Regions from separate parts of the Marinobacter salinus genome, predicted to be linked through region 1. Evidence: predicted binding sites of a transcription regulator. Region 1 holds the regulator's gene; each other region holds the start of a gene.
What was found. The regulator FliA, encoded in region 1, starts transcription of late flagellar genes. The targets are predictions, from matches to a motif close to CTAAAGTTTNNNNNNNNNNNGCCGNTAA.
Positions count from the first base shown of each region.

Region 2: a site for FliA is predicted at 4,898-4,925, ahead of BKP64_RS09215 (methyl-accepting chemotaxis protein). Genes of this name have one in related genera too.
Region 3: a site for FliA is predicted at 3,680-3,707, ahead of flgM (flagellar biosynthesis anti-sigma factor FlgM). Genes of this name have one in related genera too.

Region 1 covers NZ_CP017715.1:620,785-627,231, reverse strand. The annotation lists gene BKP64_RS02950 (chemotaxis protein CheA) at 1-930, opposite strand, end outside; gene BKP64_RS02945 (protein phosphatase CheZ) at 948-1,733, opposite strand; gene cheY (chemotaxis response regulator CheY) at 1,754-2,137, opposite strand; gene BKP64_RS02935 (RNA polymerase sigma factor FliA) at 2,290-3,042, opposite strand; gene BKP64_RS02930 (MinD/ParA family protein) at 3,073-3,885, opposite strand; gene flhF (flagellar biosynthesis protein FlhF) at 3,990-5,300, opposite strand; gene flhA (flagellar biosynthesis protein FlhA) at 5,360-6,447, opposite strand, start outside.
Region 2 covers NZ_CP017715.1:2,020,290-2,026,736, reverse strand. The annotation lists gene BKP64_RS09225 (efflux RND transporter periplasmic adaptor subunit) at 1-91, shown strand, start outside; gene BKP64_RS09220 (efflux RND transporter permease subunit) at 97-3,171, shown strand; gene BKP64_RS09215 (methyl-accepting chemotaxis protein) at 3,175-4,800, opposite strand; gene BKP64_RS09210 (pseudouridine synthase) at 4,967-5,722, shown strand; gene BKP64_RS09205 (sensor domain-containing diguanylate cyclase) at 5,847-6,447, shown strand, end outside.
Region 3 covers NZ_CP017715.1:1,447,462-1,453,908, reverse strand. The annotation lists gene mnmC (bifunctional tRNA (5-methylaminomethyl-2-thiouridine)(34)-methyltransferase MnmC2/FAD-dependent 5-carboxymethylaminomethyl-2-thiouridine(34) oxidoreductase MnmC1) at 1-1,155, opposite strand, end outside; gene BKP64_RS06630 (peptidylprolyl isomerase) at 1,160-1,780, opposite strand; gene BKP64_RS06625 (pilus assembly protein PilB) at 1,995-2,735, shown strand; gene BKP64_RS06620 (flagella synthesis protein FlgN) at 2,815-3,285, opposite strand; gene flgM (flagellar biosynthesis anti-sigma factor FlgM) at 3,293-3,619, opposite strand; gene flgA (flagellar basal body P-ring formation chaperone FlgA) at 3,815-4,516, opposite strand; gene BKP64_RS06605 (chemotaxis protein CheV) at 4,704-5,633, shown strand; gene BKP64_RS06600 (CheR family methyltransferase) at 5,671-6,447, shown strand, end outside.

The DNA.
Region 1 (6,447 bases):
CGCCGCTTTCTGGGCAGGCTTTGCTTCCGGCTTCGGCTTGGGCTCCTCGGCCTTGCCCTTTGAGCCAGCAGCCGCAGAGGGTTGTGGGGTTGGACGGACGGCCCCTCCTTGCTTTGACGCCTTGGCATCCGCCACGGTCGGGCTTCCGCCCTGGCCATGCAACTCATCCAGTAGTTTTTCAAACTCATCATCGGTGATCAGGTCATCACCCGGTTTGCCAGAGGCGGCCGGTTTTTCGTCTTGATCGGGCCTGGCTTCGTCGGCCGCCGGCGCACCCGCAAACTGGCCTTTACCGTGGAGCTCATCAAGCAGCTTTTCGAATTCGTCATCAGTAATTTCATCGTCACCGGACGTGGCTTTCGCGTCGCCTGAATCACTGACAGCTTTTCCCGAGGTCTCAGCAGATGATTTGCCGGGGGAACTATCGCCGTGCAGGGCATCCAGTAACTGCTCAAATTCGTCATCGGTGATATCACCGCCGTCTTGCGGCTCGCCAGAATCACTCACTGGCTCTTCGACAACAGGCTCAGGGGCACTGCCTTCAGGCTGTGCAAGGGCATCGAGTGCAGCTATCAGGCTGTTCGGCGCCGGCGTCATCTCTTCGTGATTCCGCACCTGCTCGAACATGGCATTAACGTTATCCAGAGCCTCCAGAACCACGTCCATCAACTCCGAGTCAACCTTGCGCTTATGATTACGCAGGATGTCGAACACGTTCTCGGCGGAGTGGCAGCAATTTACGAGGGCATCAAGCTGCAGGAAACCCGCGCCACCCTTTACGGTGTGAAAGCCACGGAATATGGCGTTAAGCAGGTCACTGTCGTCCGGGTGCTGCTCAAGGTCGACCAACTGCTCAGACAGCTTTTCGAGTATCTCGCCGGCCTCAACCAGGAAGTCCTGCAGGATTTCTTCATCGGCATCAAACGCCATGCGTTACCCTCATTAATTCAGAAACCGAGACTGGACAGCAGGTCATCTACCCCGTCCTGTCCCGAAACTACATCTTCGCGCTCATTGGCCTTGATCTGAGGCCCTACACCTTGCTCGGCCGACACTTCGGTCTCAGAGATCTGATGCACGGTGCCGGTCAGCTGGTCCACATGGCTTGCCATCACGACAAGGCTCAGCATCTGCTCTTCCACTTCCTTCACCAGCGTGGTGACTTTCTGAATCACCTGCCCCGTGAGGTCCTGGAAATCCTGCGCCAGCAGAATTTCGGAGAGATTGCTGTAAATGGTGTCCGCATCAGTTGTCAGGCTGGCGAAAAAGCGATCAATACGGCCATACAGTTCACGAAACTCGGAGGGCTGCATTTCCCGGCGCCGCAAGCGCTGCCATTCTTCCCGCAACGCCGATGCCTCGTCACGCACGGCATGGGCCACTGGCATGGTCTCTTCGACGAGATCCATGGTCCGGTTAGCGGCTTGCCCTGTCATCTGGACTACGTATTCCAGACGATCAGAGGCGTCGGTCATTTTCGACAGCGCTTCTTGTTGCTCCGCGTTACGGGGATCTATCTGAAAATTACGGATTGCCTCGTGAAGACTGCGGGTCAGTCTGCCAACTTCGCGGTACAGACTCTGATCCCTTACCTCACTCAGTTCATTGATCAGCGTCATGGCCTTGGCATAATCACCAGCCTCAACGCTTTCAGCCAGTTCCGCAGCCTGATGCTTGAGCTTTTCCGTCACCTCCGGTTCCAGCCCGCGGTGGTTATTGTTGCTATCGCTCATGAGAGCCATCCGACCTCTGGTTACTGAATGCGTTCAAAGATTTTTTCAATCTTTTCCTTGAGAACGGCAGCAGTAAACGGCTTAACAACGTAACCATTTACCCCTGCCTGGGCAGCCGCCACAATCTGATCCCGTTTAGCCTCTGCCGTCACCATCAGGACCGGCAGGGTCTTCAGATCTTCATCGGCGCGAACAGCCTTCAGCAGATCGAAACCAGACATGCCCGGCATGTTCCAGTCCGTCACCAGGAAGTCATACTTGCCGCTTTTCAACATCGGCAGAGCGGAATTTCCATCATCTGCCTCATCGGTATTGCTGAAGCCGAGATCGCGCAGCAAATTCTTGATGATCCGTCGCATCGTGGAAAAGTCGTCCACGATGAGGATTTTCATGTTCTTGTCCAATGGGACCTCCAGTTAGTAACACCCGGAATTCGTTTGACCTTTTTGCTCAACGTCTATCAGGCCGCTGTTTTGACCGCTTATTGTCTGATGTTTGTTCCGGTTGTAAAGCATCGGTTACCAAAAACTACAGACCGCTATGATCCGGACACATCTCATAGAAGCTGGGCATCTGACTCCTGGCGCCAGTCGGACAAGCGTCCGCGCAGCCGCAGTGCGGCCTGGCTGTGAATCTGGCTCACCCTGCTTTCACTCACTCCAAGTACAGCGCCAATTTCTTTCAGGTTCAGTTCTTCCTGGTAGTACAGGCTAAGCACCAGCTTTTCGCGCTCAGGCAAATCTTCAATGGCTTCGGCCAGGTTGCGCCGAAAAGCATCCGAGGCCAGACCATCCAGCGGATTATCACTGCTCTCTGTTTCTTCTATCGGCAGCTCTCCGGATTCATTGAGCTCATCCAGGCTAAAAAGTCGTCCGCTGTTGGCATCAGAGAGTGAGGAATGGTATTCGGAGAGGCTTACACCCAGCTCCTCCGCCACTTCGAGATCCTGGGCTTCCCGACCGAAACGGTCTTCGACAACTTTGATGGCTTGGGAAATACGGCGGGCGTTTCGATGAACCGACCGGGGCACCCAGTCACCCTTACGAATCTCGTCCACCATGGCACCACGGATTCGGATACCGGCATAGGTCTCAAAGGTGGCGCCCTTGGCGGAGCTGTAACGTTGGGCAGCCTCCAGCAGACCAATCATGCCGGCCTGCATCAGGTCCTCCAGTTGCACGGACGCTGGCAGCCTGGCCAACAGGTGCAAGGCAATTTTCTTGACCAGTGGAGCCTGCTCCTCAACGAGTTGAGAAGCACCTTTCGCCCCAGACTGCTGGTAAATACCCAGGTTTTTCGCCAATGTCATGTATCCGGTTTTTGTTGGACTGGATCAAAATCAGACTTCGACGAGCCGCTCCACAAAGAATTCGAGATGCCCGCGGGGAGAGGAAGGCAGTGGCCAGCTATCGACTTTATCAGCGAGGGCCTTGATTGCCAGTGATGCTTTTGCTCGCGGATAAGCATCCAGCACTGCACGCTGGCGCTGAACTGCTTTTTTGACAGCCTCGTCAAAAGGAACCATACCCACGTATTGTAACGCCACGTCGAGAAATCGCTCAGTGACCCGGGTCAGTTTTTCAAAAAGATGACGCCCTTCTTCCTCGTTCCGGACCTGGTTGGCCAGAATGCGGAATCGGTTGGTGCCGTAGTCACGATTCATGAGCTTGATCAGGGCATAGGCGTCAGTGATTGACGTCGGTTCGTCGCAAACCACCAGCAACAGCTCCTGGGACGCTCGGAGAAAGCTGACGACCGATTCGGAAATGCCTGCGGCCGTATCCACAATCAGAACGTCAATCTGGTCACCCAGTTCACTGAACGCATTGATCAGCCCGGCATGTTCCATCGGGCTGAGCTGGGTCATACGCTGGGTGCCCGAGGAGGCAGGCACGATTTTGATACCGCCTGGACCATTCACCAGAACATCCTTGAGATCGCACTTTCCAGCCAGTACATCCGAAATGTTCCTGCCCGCGGTTATACCCAACAGCACATCAATATTTGCAAGACCCAGATCGGCATCCAACAACACTACACGACGGCCTTTCTGGGCCAGGGCGATACCGAGGTTGACCGACACGTTGCTCTTGCCGACCCCACCCTTTCCGCCGGAAACTGCTATCACCTGAACCGGACGTGCTCTGCTCATACTGAATCGTTTCTCTTACCAGTTTTACCGGACGCTCGTTTTATCAGAATGGCGCCAGATGCAAGTGCCGAACATCCCACCATCCGATAACAGCCTTCACCACGTCAGGCGCCTTCTGCGACGGCCTGTTGTTGCTGGAGTTTTTTCAGCCGCTCCACGGCCAGGCGCACCAGCGGAATCGCTTCTGCATGGTGCAGGTCCTCAGGAATCTTCTGACCATCGGTGTAATAAGCCACCGGCAAACCGGTCTCCATAACAAACCCGAGCGATTCCCCAAGAGTAAGGGCTTCGTCAATTTTCGTCATAACGCAGCCCGCAAGATTAGCCATCTTATAGCAATGCCAGACGGATTTCATGATGCGCGGCTGACTGGTAGCCGAAACCACCAGATGCGTACGTATATTGTGATGGCTACGGGCCAGTTCGGCCAGTTGTTCCTGATACCCCTTATCGGTACTCGTCAGGCCAGCGGTGTCAATTAACACCAGATGCCGATCGGACAGTTCATCCAGAATGTCGTCCAGGGAATGACTTTCATCCACAACCCGGACAGGGACATTCAGAATACGGCCGAATACAAACAGCTGCTCGTGTGCAGCAACCCGGTATCTGTCTGTGGTCACCAAGACCAGCGAATCAGAACCATGGCGCAGAACGTGACGAGCTGCCAGCTTGCCGATGGTCGTAGTCTTGCCTGAACCAGTCGGCCCGACCAACGCATAAACACCACCCTCATCCAACCATTCATGCCGGGATGTCCGAACACCCGTCGCCAGCATCTTCAGGGACTGCTTCCAGCCCTCATCCAGACGACCACCCTTGTGGCGACGGGACAAAGACCCGGCAAGGTTGCTACTGAGGCCAAATTCCAGAAGCCGTTCAGCCAGACGCTGCTGGACCGCGTTGCTAACAGGCTTTGCCGGCTCGGCCGTGCGCCCGCTCACCATGTCACGCAGGGAACTGATCTCGGCGCGCATCTGGGCCAGTTCATCAGAATAGCCCGTGGCCCCGGAAAAGCTTTCAGGCATTGCCGGGCCTCCGACCTCGGCACCTGAAAAACCGACAGAGGCCGCCTCATTCAGGTCAGCAAAAGATGCTCCGCCATAGGATGCGCCGACCTTCGCCCGCTTCTCCCTGACGTCGCGAATGCGATCTCTGGAACGGCCCAGTTCGTCTTCGAGCCTGCGGTGCTGGTCCGCCTGCATCTCGGCCAGACGGGATCCGTTGGTCGCATCCTGGGCTTTGTCCCCCAGACTCTGCCGCGCCATATTTTCGTCGTAGTCCAGCGCCGTCACGATTTCGACGCCGCCATCTACCCGCCGGTTGGAGAGAATCACAGCGTCCGGCCCCATTTGCTCGCTGACCTGCTTCAGTGCCTCTGCCATGCTCTGAGCGAAAAACCGTTTTACTTTCATTCTGTTTCATCCTCCACCGGCAGCGCCGTGTTGCGCTGTCCGCTTTGTCGCCCGTCCGGTTACTGGCCGACGGACGCCACGATAGTGATCTGTTTGTTATCCGGTATTTCCTGGTAGGAGAGAACGTGCAAACGCTCAATTCCATAACTGGCAAATTTTGCCAGCACCGGTCGCAACGGGCCGGAAACCAGCAGGATCGCGGGTTTACCGAGCATTTCCTGACGCTGAACACTTTCCTGCAGGGACCGCTGCAACTTTTCCACCATGTTCGGCTCCAGAACCAGCCCTATGTCTTCCTGACCGCCGGATTGTTGACTCTGTTGAACAGACTTTAGCAATAACTGTTCCAGATCCGGATCCAGGGTAATAACAGGGATTTCTGATTCGTTCCCGCAGATGCTCTGGACAATCATTCGTCTCAGCGACTGGCGGGCGACAGTCGTCAGCAGTTTCGGATCCTGACTCTTGGGATGGACATTAACAACGGCCTCGGCAATGGAGCGCATATCACGGATCGGCACTTCTTCTCTCAGAAGACTCTGCAACACCTTGAGCAGCAAGCTGATGGAAATAGTGGTCGGGACGAGCTCCTCCGCCAGTCTGGGAGAGATCTTTTCCAGTTGATCGAGCCACTTCTGGACTTCTTCATGGCCAAGCAGTTCATGGGCATGCTTCTGGAGAACCTGGTTAAGATGCGTTGCCACGACCGTGCTGGCATCCACCACGGTATACCCGAGAGTCTGGGCCTGATCCTTCTTTTCTGGCTCTATCCAGCATGCATCAAGGCCAAACGCGGGGTCCTTGCCTTCGATACCTTCTACTTTGCCAAAGACCTGACCGGGATCAATCGCCAGCTCCCGATCCGGATGAATCTCCGCTTCGGCGATGGTCACCCCCATCAGAGTTATCCTGTACACATTGGGCATCAGGTCCAGATTGTCCCGGATATGCACCGAGGGCATCAGAAAGCCCAGATCCTGGGACAGCTTTTTACGTACACCCTTGATCCGGCTCAGCAACTGGCCACCCTGCGATTTATCGACCAGAGGAATCAGCCGATAACCCACTTCAAGCCCGACAACATCCACCGTCGCCACATCATCCCAACCGAGTTCTTTGGACTCGCCCGGTGCTGGCAGCTGCCGAC
Region 2 (6,447 bases), 1.4 Mb from region 1:
GGAGGAGATACGGCTGATTACTCGCGGGGGTGGTTTTGTCAGTGTAGGCGAACGGGTTCGACCTGTTGACGCTGCTGAAGACCGGGGGTAAAGACGATGCGTGCCCTTATTTTTGCCGCTATGGACCGGAGCCGCACCACGCTGCTTACCCTGTTATTCCTGATTCTTGGGGGCATTGCCGCGTTTCAGACCATCCCCAAGGAAGCGAATCCGGATGTCACCATTCCGGTCATTTATATTTCCATGACTCTTGAAGGAATCAGCCCGGAAGACGCCGAGCGGCTGTTGGTCAGGCCCATGGAGCAAGAGCTGCGTTCGCTTGAAGGTATCAAGGAAATGCGGGGCACGGCGTCTGAAGGACACGCTTCGGTGGTCCTGGAGTTCGATGCCGGTTTTGACTCGGATAAGGCCTTGCAGGATGTCCGCGAAAAAGTCGATACCGCCCGCAGCAAGCTGCCGGATGAGGCGGACGAACCCAGTGTGAACGAAATCAATGTCTCACTGTTTCCGGTGTTGTCGGTTGGCTTGTCCGGGCCTCTGTCGGAGCGGGAGCTGATCACCATCGCCAGAAACCTGCAGGACGCGATTGAGGCCATTCCGGAAGTCCTGGAGGCAGAGATTGGTGGTGACCGGGAAGATCTGCTGGAGGTGGTGGTCGACCCCCAGGTTCTGGAGAGCTATGGCATTGATTTCGACCAGCTCGCTTCCCTGGTAACTCGAAATAACCAGCTCGTGGCGGCCGGCTCACTGGATACTGGCAACGGTCGTATGGCGCTGAAAGTGCCTGGCGTGATCGAAACTGTCGAAGATGTGATGTCTCTTCCTGTGAAGGTGGACGGCGATACCGTGGTGACCTTCGGAGACGTTGCGATGCTGCAACGAACCTTCAAGGATCCGACCGGCTTTGCCCGCATTAATGGCGAACCCGCTTTGGTGCTGGAAATCTCCAAACGCACGGGTGCCAACATCATTGAAACCGTCGGCCAGGTGAGGACACTGATCGACCAGGCGAAATCGCGGCTGCCGGATACTCTGGAAGTCCGGTACATCATGGACCAGTCCGAGGAAGTTCGGGACATCCTCAGTGATCTGCTCAACAACGTTCTGACCGCCATTGTGCTGGTGATTATTGTCGTAATTGCGGCCATGGGGCCGCGCTCTGCATTGCTGGTCGGACTGACTATCCCGGGAGCTTTCCTGACCGGAATTCTGGTGATCTGGGGCATGGGGCTGACACTCAACATTGTGGTGCTGTTCAGCCTGATCCTGGTTGCCGGTATGCTGGTAGACGGCGCAATTGTCGTCTCGGAACTGGCTGATCGCAACCTCTCCGAGGGGCAGGCTGTTCAATCCGCCTGGGCCGAAGCTGCAAGCCGCATGGCGTGGCCTATAATCGCCTCTACTGCGACCACCCTGGCGGTATTTGTGCCCTTGCTCTTCTGGCCGGGTGTGGTTGGGGAATTCATGAAGTTCCTGCCATTGACGGTGATTATCTGCCTCACGGCATCGCTGGCCATGGCCCTGGTTTTCCTGCCGGTACTCGGCAGTGTCAGTGGTGGCAAACGGGCCCGCCAGGGCCACGCCAATGGGCGGCTGATGCAGCAGTATCGCCAGCTTCTTTCTGTTCTTCTCCGGTTTCCGGGCTTCACTCTGCTGGGTGTGCTGGGCATCATTGTGGTGATTTACGCGGCTTATGGAAAGTTCAACTATGGCGTTGAATTCTTTCCCAGCGTGGAGCCGGATTCGGCGCAGGTTCAGATCCGTGCGCGGGGCGATCTCTCAGTCTGGGAGAGGGATGCCATTGTGCGCCAGGTGGAGGATCGGCTGCGCGACATGCCGGAAGTAAACGCTCTCTATGCCCGTTCCATGATCAGCCCTGGCAATCAGATGGCGCCGGATGTCATCGGTGTGCTGCAGTTCCAGTTCACTGACTGGTATACGCGGCGGCCAGCCAGCGCGATTCTTGAGGATTTCCGGTCGCGAACAGCAGACATTCCAGGCATTGAACTGGAGTTCCGCAAGCAGGAGGGCGGCCCGGCAGAAGGCAAGCCCATTGAGCTTCAGGTGAGTAGCCGGGACAACGGCCGTCTGAATGGATTTGTGGACGCTATCGAGGGCCAGATGCGCACCCTGGGTGGTTTTACGGATATTGAGGATGACCGCAGTCTGCCGGGAATTGAATGGCGCCTGCAGGTGGACCGTGAGGCGGCCGCCCGGTTCGGTACCGATGTGCTCAGCGTTGGCAGTGCCGTCCGCCTGGTTACGAACGGTCTGGTTCTGGCGACCTATCGTCCCGAAGATGTGCGGGATGAAGTGGATATCGCTGTACGTGTGCCGAACAACTGGCGGGAGCTGGACCATTTGCAACGCCAGACGATCAACACGGGACGTGGTCAGGTATCTTTGTCCCAGTTTGTGAATCTTGAGCCGGGCGACAAAACCAACAGTATTGTTCGGGTTGACGGTCAGCGTACGGTAACGATCAAGTCGGACATGGCGCCGGGGCGCCGCGTCGATGAGCTGTTGAAAAAGCTTCAGGCAGAAATGCCGGAACCGCCCGATGGTGTTTCGGTGAAATTTGCCGGCGAAAACGAAGACCAGCAACAAGCCTCTAACTTCCTGATCAGTGCGTTCCTCGTTGCTGTCATGATGATGCTGCTGATTCTGGTGACCCAGTTCAATTCACTGTACCAGACTTTCCTGATTCTCTCGGCCATCGTTCTGTCCACGGCCGGGGTATTGCTAGGGCTGCTGTTGAACGGCCAGTCGTTCGGGATTGTCATGGTGGGCATGGGGATCATCGCGCTGGCAGGTATCGTGGTGAACAACAACATCATTCTGATAGACACCTACAACCAGATGCGCAGGGACGGCCTCGCGGCCTATGAGGCGGCTCTGGAAACAGGCTGTCTGCGCATGAGGCCGGTGTTGCTGACGGCGGTAACCACCATTCTGGGGCTGACGCCCATGGTGCTGGGTATCAATGTGGATCTGCTGACACCGTCTCTCGGGCTTGGCGCGCCATCCACGCAGTGGTGGACCCAGCTTTCCAGTGCCATTGCCGGCGGGTTGGCGTTTGCGACCATTCTGACTCTGCTGCTGACCCCGGCATTGCTGGTGCTGGGAGACAAGACCAGTCAGGGCGTCAGGCGCCTGACCGGTCTCAGATGAACCTTACTGGCGGATTCTTGCCGCCAGTTCCTTTGCCTTGTTAGCCATGGCCTCCAACTCCGGCACAGTACGCAAATTTTCATCCGATGCCTTGTGCATGAGTTCAGATATTTCGGCGACTTCGGTCACGTTGCGGTTAATGTCCTCACTGACGCTGGTTTGCTCCTCCGCTGCCGTTGCCACCTGGGTCGTGGCGTCATTGACGCTCGCCATCCTGCGGTTGATCTCACTGAGGGTATTGCGGACGTCTTCGACGGATACACTGCTCTCCTGAGCGACCACCTCAGAAGCCTGCATGTATTCGGTCGCATCACGGGAGGCGCCGCTAATCGCGGCAATAATCTGATCGATTTCGACCGTGGCTTCCTGGGTCTTTGCAGCGAGGTTGCGAACTTCGTCTGCGACCACCGCAAACCCACGCCCTGCATCCCCCGCGCGGGCGGCTTCGATGGCAGCATTCAGGGCGAGAAGGTTTGTCTGGTCAGCTATTTCCCGGATGACACGCATGACATCCCCGACCTTTTTGCCATCGCTTGCCAGCTGGTTCACGGTTTCAGCAGAACTCTGGATCTGGCTGGTCAGCCGTTGCATGCTTTCGACCGCTTTGTTGATCTGGGAGTCCGCCCTGGCAGTCTCCTCGGAGGTTTCGTGGACCTGGGTAGCAACCGATGCAGCATGTTGCGCCACATCCTGTGCTGTGGCGGACATTTCGTTCATGGCTGTAGCAATCTGGTCAATACGCTGGTGGGCCTTGTCAGACTGCTCGAGGACATTGCTCGCGTTTACCCGGATCAGCTCCCCGGTTGCATGCAGTTGGCTGGCGTTGTCTCCCATGAGTGATCCGGTTTCTCTCAGAAAACGATGTAGGCTCCTGGCGGCGCTGGCCAGCTGACCAAGTTCATCCTTGCCCTCCAGCGTTGCGGGATCCGAGAGGTCTCCCTCTCCCAGTTTGGTGATTTGTCCGGTTAGCTTCCGCGCTGGCTGGATGATGCTGGTAATCAGAATATAGACGAGCACAACAGTGCCTAGCACAATCGCTATCATAAGGAGGCTTGCAACTATCCAACTCCGCTCGGTCACTACCGTATTAAGGCGTTTGGCTTCGTCCAGGCTTGCTGCGCGGACGGCATCAGTCGCGCTGTCAATCAGTCGGGCCGGCTCACGGTCGATACCCTGGACTGCCTTATCTCCGGCGCCGGAGTCAAATCCGGAGCGGGTGAAGGCATTAAACCCTTTGCGGTAGGCGCGACCCATTTCACCGTGCGCTTTCTGGAACCGGGCCATTAAGGCTTTGGCTTCGGGCTCCTGTAGTCTGGGAATCAGGTCATCAAGTTGTTGTTGGATGGATGCTTCCCGCGCCTGGAAACGTCCCCAGTACTTCTCAAGTTGTTCCGGGTCGGCCCCGCGAATGAGAACATTCTTCCATTCCTGGACCTGGGTCTTGAACTCGGAGAGTATGTCCTGGGATTGGAGGGCTCTCACCATCTGGTCACTGACAAGAACGTTGAAATCGTCTTTCACCCGCAGCGAAAAGGAAAGGTAGACAACCGCCACGCTGGCAACGATCAGGTTGGCCGCAAGGACCACTGACAGAACTCGGTTGAGTATACTTCTGGAGTACCAGTTCATGGGCTTGTCCGGATTAGTAGGGGGAAGCGTTCTGGAATGCGTAATAACCGGTTTCACTGGACGGCCAATCACGGATCACTGAACATTATATTAGATGGTATCGGCACGTAAATTCAGGCCTTTAGGCGTTGACCGATGCTTTTTGTGAATCTTTTGTGACAGCCAAATGATGATTAATCCGCTAACAGTCCTGTTTCAGGATGAACAATTGCTGGCTGTGCACAAGCCGGCAGGTCTTCTGGTCCACCGCAGCCCCATCGACAAACATGAAACCGAATTCGCCTTGCAATATGCCCGTGCGCTTAATGGTGGAGATCATGTTTATCCGGTTCACCGGCTCGATCGGCCAACCTCCGGGGTGCTGGTGTTTGCACGTGACCCTGAGACCGCGCGAACGCTCGGAAAAGCCCTGATGGCGGGAGAAGTTCACAAAACCTATCTCGCCATGGTTCGGGGCTGGCCAGCGGCCACCGGAGAGATCGATCATCCATTGCGGGATGAGCCGGAAGACCGCCGGAAGAAAGGAATGGAGCAACCGGTGCGAGAGGCCCGGACCCGGTTCCAGACCCTGGCGACGGTCGAGATTCCGGTAGAGATCGAAAAATACCCTGGCAGTCGGTACGCGGTTGTTGAGCTTTTTCCCGAAACCGGCCGAAAGCATCAGTTGCGCCGACACATGAAACACATCAATCATCCGATTATTGGCGATGCCAATCATGGTCGTGGCCGACACAATCGATACTTCGCCCAGCGTTTCGGGGAAGGGCGGTTAATGCTGGCAGCAACCCGAATGGCGTTTGCTCACCCGAAAACGGGAGAGGCCATCAGCATCACCGCAGAGCCGGACAAGGGTTTTGTTCGGGTCCTCTCTATTTTTCCCGGTTTCAGTTTTCGAAAATTAAGAGCAATAGTTGCACGATGAAGGCAGGTTTGTAGCTTTTCTTGTCGATTTGCATCAAATGGTATGGAGACGCGGCGCGGTCAGATGGTTTGGGGCATACTCCGGAATAAGCAAATAACAATAAATGAAACAACCGGGGCATGCCGTGCCAATACTCTACAGGTTGCTGTGCCTGTTTTTTCTTTTGCCGATATCCGTTTCGGCTTTCTCCGCCGGACAGTCAGCCCTCTGGGATGCCCATTCCAAGCGGTTGGAGCTCTCCCGGTTTGTTGATTACTGGCAGGAGCCGTCCGAGCCTGTCGACATTGCAGCGGTCGCCAATCTGGCTGACGAGGTCTGGAGCCGTAATGGCAGTGACAGTATCAGCCTCGGCTACGGGAGCGAGGTCTACTGGTTTCGGGTCAAACTAGAAAACGCCACACAGAGCAAAGCGGTCAGCTTGCTTGAAATCGGGTACCCGGTTCTCGACCACATCGAGCTCTTCATAAACCCGGGCCAGCCAGGATCTGAATTTCTGGTTCTGGGTGACAAACAGCCTTTCTATGACCGGCCGATCGACAATCGTAATTTCGTTGTCCCGATAACGCTTTCCGGCGAAAAGGTGACAACTGTTTACCTGCGAGTCGACACCACCAGTTCCATGCAGGTTCCGCTGACCCTTTGGGATCCGGACACTTTTTATTCGGCTGAACAATCCCGAAGCATGTTCGAGGGGCTCTATTACGGGATTGTTCTGGTGATGGTTC
Region 3 (6,447 bases), 830 kb from region 1:
GCCTCCGCTTTGTGTCTGGACCCCGGTTAACCGGCTCGCTTCGTCCCGGTCCACCGGGTAAAAGATTTCTGCCGGGTACGCGTTTCGTTCCAGAAACCGCCGCTGACGATCCGCTTCCTGGGCACTCCAGGCCAGTTGGAGGAGGCCAGTAGGGTGCCAGCATTGGTCGCGATACCGGGCGTAGAAGCGTTGGCTGAACAGCAGGGATGTCAGCCCTAGTTCGGTCTGATCATTGAACTCCACCCCAAGCTTTACGTACATTGCTCCCTGGCGATTACCTGAGGCCGCTGTCCCTTGATGGCTGGCGGTATCCACAAGCGTGACCGGGGTGCCACGGTCGGCCAGATTACGTGCCAGCAGGCAGCCGGCAATGCCGGCCCCAATGACCGCAATCGTATCGGAACCTCCCGGAGGCATGGGCTCGCATGTATTCTCTAGCAGGCCACTCAGCATGTCCCTTTTCCGGCCAAAGCCTCTGGTTTTATGAACCTTGAAACCAACAGCGGCGAGCGACCGTCGTATCCGGCCGACTGAAGTAAAAGTGGCCAGGGTCGAACCGGGCCTGCTGTGGGCCCGAACCTGTGCAATGGCCCGATCAAGCCACATTTCCGGGTTGCGGGCGGGCGCAAAGCCGTCGAGAAACCAGGCGTCAGCGTTAAATTCAAGAGCCTGCCAGGCCTCCAGAACATCACCGAAGTACAGCGTGAGCCGAACCTGGCCACCCCCAAGCACCAGACGATGAGCGCCCTTTACAAGTGGCGGGTAATTTTCAATGAGTTCTGTTGCCAAATCCGCCAATTCGGGCCAGAGGTCCAGGGCATGAATCAGGTCGTCGCGGGTAAGGGGGAATCGCTCTACAGAAATAAAATGCAGTGTCGCCGTACAATCCGGTTTCTGTCCGTTCCAGGCCTGCCATGCTGCCAGGAAGTTCAGCCCGGTACCGAAACCGGTTTCCGCTATAACAAACTGTCCCCCAGGGCGGACCTCGGCAAAGCGCTCTGCCAGATGATTGGGTTGCAGAAAGACATAGCGGGTTTCCTTGAGCCCATCTTCACGACTGAAATAGACGTCTCCAAATCTGACTGACTCCGGGACACCGTTCTTCCATTTGACCTCGGCGGGCTCAATCTGCGGCGGAAGATTAGGACTTGCCATGGCGCTATTTGGCGGACTCCAGAACGGAGACACTTTGAATCATTATGGGGTCAAGAGGTACATCGGCCATTCCGCCGGAATATCCGGTTTTCGAGTTGGCAATGGTATCAATCACCCCCAACCCATCCGTTACCTTGCCGAACACAGCATAACCGGCGCCCCTGACACCTTTATCCAGGAATGGGTTATCAACGACGTTGATAAAAAACTGGGAGGTGGCGGAGTCCGGAGCATTGGTGCGGGCCATGGAAATGGTGCCGCGGAGGTTGGGCAGGGTGGGACTGGCCTCATTAGCTATGGGCGCGCGGGTTGATTTCCGGGACAGTTCTGACGTGAATCCGCCACCTTGAATCATGAATCCGGGTATGACGCGATGAAACACGGTCCCATCATAGAAGCCGCTCCGGACATACTCGAGGAAGTTTCTGACGGTTTCGGGTGCTACGTCTGGCCGCAGTTGCAGTTCAAATGCGCCCGCGCTGGTTACAACCCTCACTTGGGGCAGGGCCGCAGATGAGGGCTTATTTACGGGTTCTGCCCAGGCGGATGTTGTCGGCACCAAGACTGTAAGCGCCAGAATCAGGGCAGGGATCACATTACGCATTGTTTTTACCGTATTTGTCATTTGTCGTGCGCTCTTTGGGTTAGCCATAGAGATCTTTCCTGTAATAATTCACAGGTTCAGTTAGCTGAAGCAGGATGTTAACAGATTATCGCGAAATTTCGGTTAACCTCCGGGGCTTAGTGGCCGTAATCAGCTAGTCTCATCATTATCGATAACACCCTGATTTCATGCCGGGCCGGGATGTACGGTTTTCACGACCGCAAAGGAGAGAAGTGTGAGAGTCCGCCAAGGATTTGAAGAAAAATCACGGCTAGGACGATTGTTAATCAATCGTGGGTATCTTTCAGAGGTTCAGTTGGAAGAAGGGCTTAACCTCCAGAGAGAAACCGGTCAACGTCTGGGTGAAGTGTTTATCCAGTGCGGCTGGGTCACGGAGAAAGAGTTATATCGGGTCCTTAAACATCAGGCCCGGTACCGCAATACGGCAGCGTTGGTAACCATGGTTGCCCTACCTTTTCAGCCTTTGGTGAGCTTCGCGGCCAGCAACAACGCCGAGGCCGCGCGGGCGAGCGATCCGGCAGGTGAGCTTTTTGAGGCCGGTGGCCTGGCCCCGTTGACTGAGGACGAGCTCTCAGAAGTATCCGGCCAGGCTGATCCGGGTCTGCTGCAACGGGTTGCGAGTGTCTCGGCAATGGTTCCCGGTACAACGGATGAGAGTCAGGAATCGTCGGTCGATGTGATTGAAGGTATTAAACTCACTGCTCACATCTTCGTGCCGGTGCTGAACTTTCTTGATTCCGATCTCACGATTTCCGGAGTCCATTACCGCGATGGAGAGCCGAGCTACAGTGTTCGGAAGGACGGCGCGCTCATGCTGGCTTTTCCGGAGCGTATTGAGGAAATCCGGATGGACAACATACGGGTCAGCGGGAATCATTCCCCGTCAATGGGCAATGTGAGCATCAACGACGTCCGGTTCCATCCCGATTCCAGGATAACTATCTACACACGATGAGCGGTTCGGGCGGGGCGGGGCTCCTGACACGAAAACGCCCGGTCCTGCCGGGCATCTTATTCAAGGACACGTCAGTGTTTCAGGCGCTCGCAAGAATGGTCCGGCTTGATACCGACGTGTGTTCTCCTTTTGCACCATAAAGCTTTTGCTGGGCGGTTGCGCCCCGAAAAATATCTGTAAGGCGGGAGAGCCGTTTCTGAAGGTGGCTCATGATTCGACCGTTATTATGGTTGAGTGTCTGGCACACCGACATTTTGACATCTGCCTCTTTCCAGAGGCTGTAGAGTTCGGTCAGGCCTGCGCTGCGAATAAAGCGTGAGGGCTCCCCGCTATCCGGTCGGTAGCCCATAGCAACAAGCGTACGAATTTTCTGTTTCGCCCGTTCGCGGATCTCGCTCAGCAATTGATTTTTTTCGGCGGTCAGAGCATCCAGTGCGCGTATATCTGACGATGCCAGGCAGGTTTTCTCCTTGAGAAGGATGTCCTCCAGTTCTTGCAGTTGCTGGACATCCTGAGAAAGAGCGTGTTTCAGTTCATCAATTGGAGCCATGGTTTACTCACCCGAAAATGCTTTCATCCATCTCAAGCATTTTCTGGGCCAGCTTCTCTGCGTCCACCTTATAAGTGCCATTCTCCAGAGCTGACCGGATTTCGGCAATCCGATCGTCATCCATCTCCGGAAAGTCACCCAGCTTCTGTTCAAGCTGTTTAAGGTTCTTGGCCTGACTGCTCAGGCTGACGTTCTCTCCCCGTGCGCCCTGCGCTTGGGATTTTGCCTGTTGGTCGGTTGCCGGCTGGGCAGCCTGGGTGCCCGTTGCCTTGTCGGCCGTGGTCCGCTGGGTGTTGACCTGGCCTGGGCCAATTCCATTTAAGTCAACTGACATATCAATACCTGCTGCGTGTGACGTCACGCTCGGACGTGACTTACTCGAATTTATAGTCGTTTAACGGCCGGGCCGTCCGTACCTTTAGAAAAATTTCAGGCCCCTGCATTAATATTTTTTCACTCTGGCACCCGCGAGAGGAGGGCAAACACGGCAGTTTCTTGCCGGGCGGCACCGCGTTGCCTTTGCCGCGTGTTACATGGGAATCTCTACCCGGCCCGGAGCCACAACATTTGCCTTAACAGTCCTGGCGGAAACAAGGTTTTCAACCAACACCTGCTCACCGACAGACGCACTTGCCAGCGCCTTGCCGCGCGTACTCACCGAGAATGAGCCACTCTTTGCGGTAATGATAACATGGTCGCCCCTTTCGACAGCGTCAGGGGCTGCCAGAAGGTCCGGTGTAATCAGTGAGCCGGAATTGACCGGCCGCCGAACTTCCATGCCTACCACGTCCTGTGCCTGGCGCATAATTCCGCGCCGGGTGGCGTTGATTACAACCGTGTCTGTTGTCACCATGTCTTTCGTCACACGCTCTCCCCGGGTAAGCGGGCGCGCAGCAACAAGGGCAGGCCCGGTTATGGAAACCGATGCGGTCACAAACAGGCGCCAGGGTCGTTCACTCTCGCAGGCAACCTGAAGCGAGGGGCGCGTGCTTTTCCAGGGGTCACCCGTGAATTCAACCGAGAGTGGGTTTAGGCAATGTGCCAGTGACAGCCTGTCGTCGATACTGCCTGTTTCGAAGGATACCTTGTAGCCGTTCGCGGCCTGCTGTTTGGCAAAAATCTCAAGAAATCCAACCGCCGCTTCGTGGACCTGGGTTGCGGTTAGTTCTGTTCCGGCGAATGCGCTGAAGCTAGACATTAGCAGGGTTAGGGCGTAAATGGTGGTGCGCATACCTGTTAGTTTGTCCTATGCTGTCAATCAGAGTCCAAATGCCCGATAGTTGCTAAGGGTTCGGGCGTGATGGCCGTTAAACAGACTGAAACCGTATGGTGATGACGGTTTATTGTCAGCCGGTTGAATTTCAAAGGACCGAGCAAAATGCATGCCGACGTAGTTCCGGCGAGCCAGGAGAGAAAAGATGGCAGGGGTATTGGATAGTGTAAATCAGCGTACCCAGCTGGTTGGGCAGAATCGTCTTGAGCTGCTTCTGTTCCGCTTGCGCGGGCGACAGATGTACGGCATCAATGTGTTCAAAGTCAAAGAGGTTCTGCAATGCCCGAAGCTGTCTTCGATTCCCAATAGCAGAACCGTGGTGCGTGGCGTGGCTCACATCCGGGGCGAAACCATTCCGATCATTGATCTCAGTATGTCGATTGGCCTTCCGGGTATACCGCAGGAGGAGCTGGCAACCAGTTTTGTGATCATCACCGAATATAATCGCAAGACGCAGGGTTTTCTGGTCTCCGGGGTTGAACGGATCATGAACATGAACTGGGAGGATATTCTTCCGCCGCCGAAAGGTGCCGGTAAGGATGTCTATCTGACGGCGGTGACCAAAATTGATGATAAACTAGTAGAAATTATTGATGTAGAGAAGATTCTTTCAGAAGTTTCTCCTCTCCGTGAAGATGTTACGGAGGCCGTGCTGAGCAAGAGTGCAGAGAGGGTGCCCGGACACCTGCCCGTGCTCGTTGTTGACGACTCGACAGTCGCCCGCCGCCAGATTGAGCGCTGCCTTACGGCCATCGGGATGGAAGTTGTTACGAAGAACGACGGCAAGCAGGCTTTTCAGTATCTTAAAGAGATCACGGAAGACGGCTCAAAAGCGCGGGATCATCTGGCTCTGGTGATTTCCGATGTGGAGATGCCGGAAATGGACGGTTATACCCTGGTTACCCGTTGTAAGGCTGATCCGGCGCTCAGCGATTTGTTTATAATGCTGCATACTTCATTGAGCGGTGTTTTCAATAAAGCTATGGTTCAGAAGGTCGGTGCTGACGACTTCATGGCCAAGTTCAGCCCGGACGAGCTTGCAGAGCGGGTGATGGAAATCATTGATCAGGGTTGAGACCACTGCTCACGGATTCATTCAGAACTGAGATTCAATGAAAGCGGATATAACTCCACAGGAATACGAAGCTTTTAAGACGTTCCTGCAGGATGCGTGCGGCATTTTACTGGGTGACAATAAACAGTACCTGGTCAAAAGCCGCCTCCGGCGCATTCTGGAAGAAAATCAGCTCGACTCTCTTGGCGGGCTGCTAGAGCGTCTCAAGCGTCCGGGGAGGGCCAACCTCCGGGAGGTTGTCATTGATGCAATGACAACCAACGAGACGCTGTGGTTCAGGGACAATCATCCATTTCGTATCCTTCAGGAAAAGTTACTTCCGGAGTTCGCTGAACGAAAGCTGACCCAGCCGTTACGACTCTGGTCGGCAGCCTGTTCAACGGGGCAGGAACCATACTCGATCGGAATGATTTTGGAAGAGTTCCGGCGCACCAGGCCTGGAAAAATACGCGATGTCAGAATAACGGCAACGGATATTTCCAAGAGCGTTCTGGAGGTGGCCCGGCGTGGCGAGTACGAAATGATTGCTATCGGCCGTGGGCTTTCACCCGAACGCCAGAAGCAGTTCTTTACACCATCACCCAATGGTGGCTGGCAGATTCGTCCCCAACTGAAAGGCATGGTGGAGTTCAAGGAGCTGAATCTGCTGGAACGCTACATGCTGGGGAAGTTTGATATCGTTATGTGCCGGAATGTTCTGATCTATTTCTCAGCAGAGCTGAAAAAGGACATTCTTACCCGGATTCATGCCACGCTGAACCCCGGCGGTTACCTGATACTTGGCGCCTCGGAGTCCCTTAACGGGCTGTCGCAT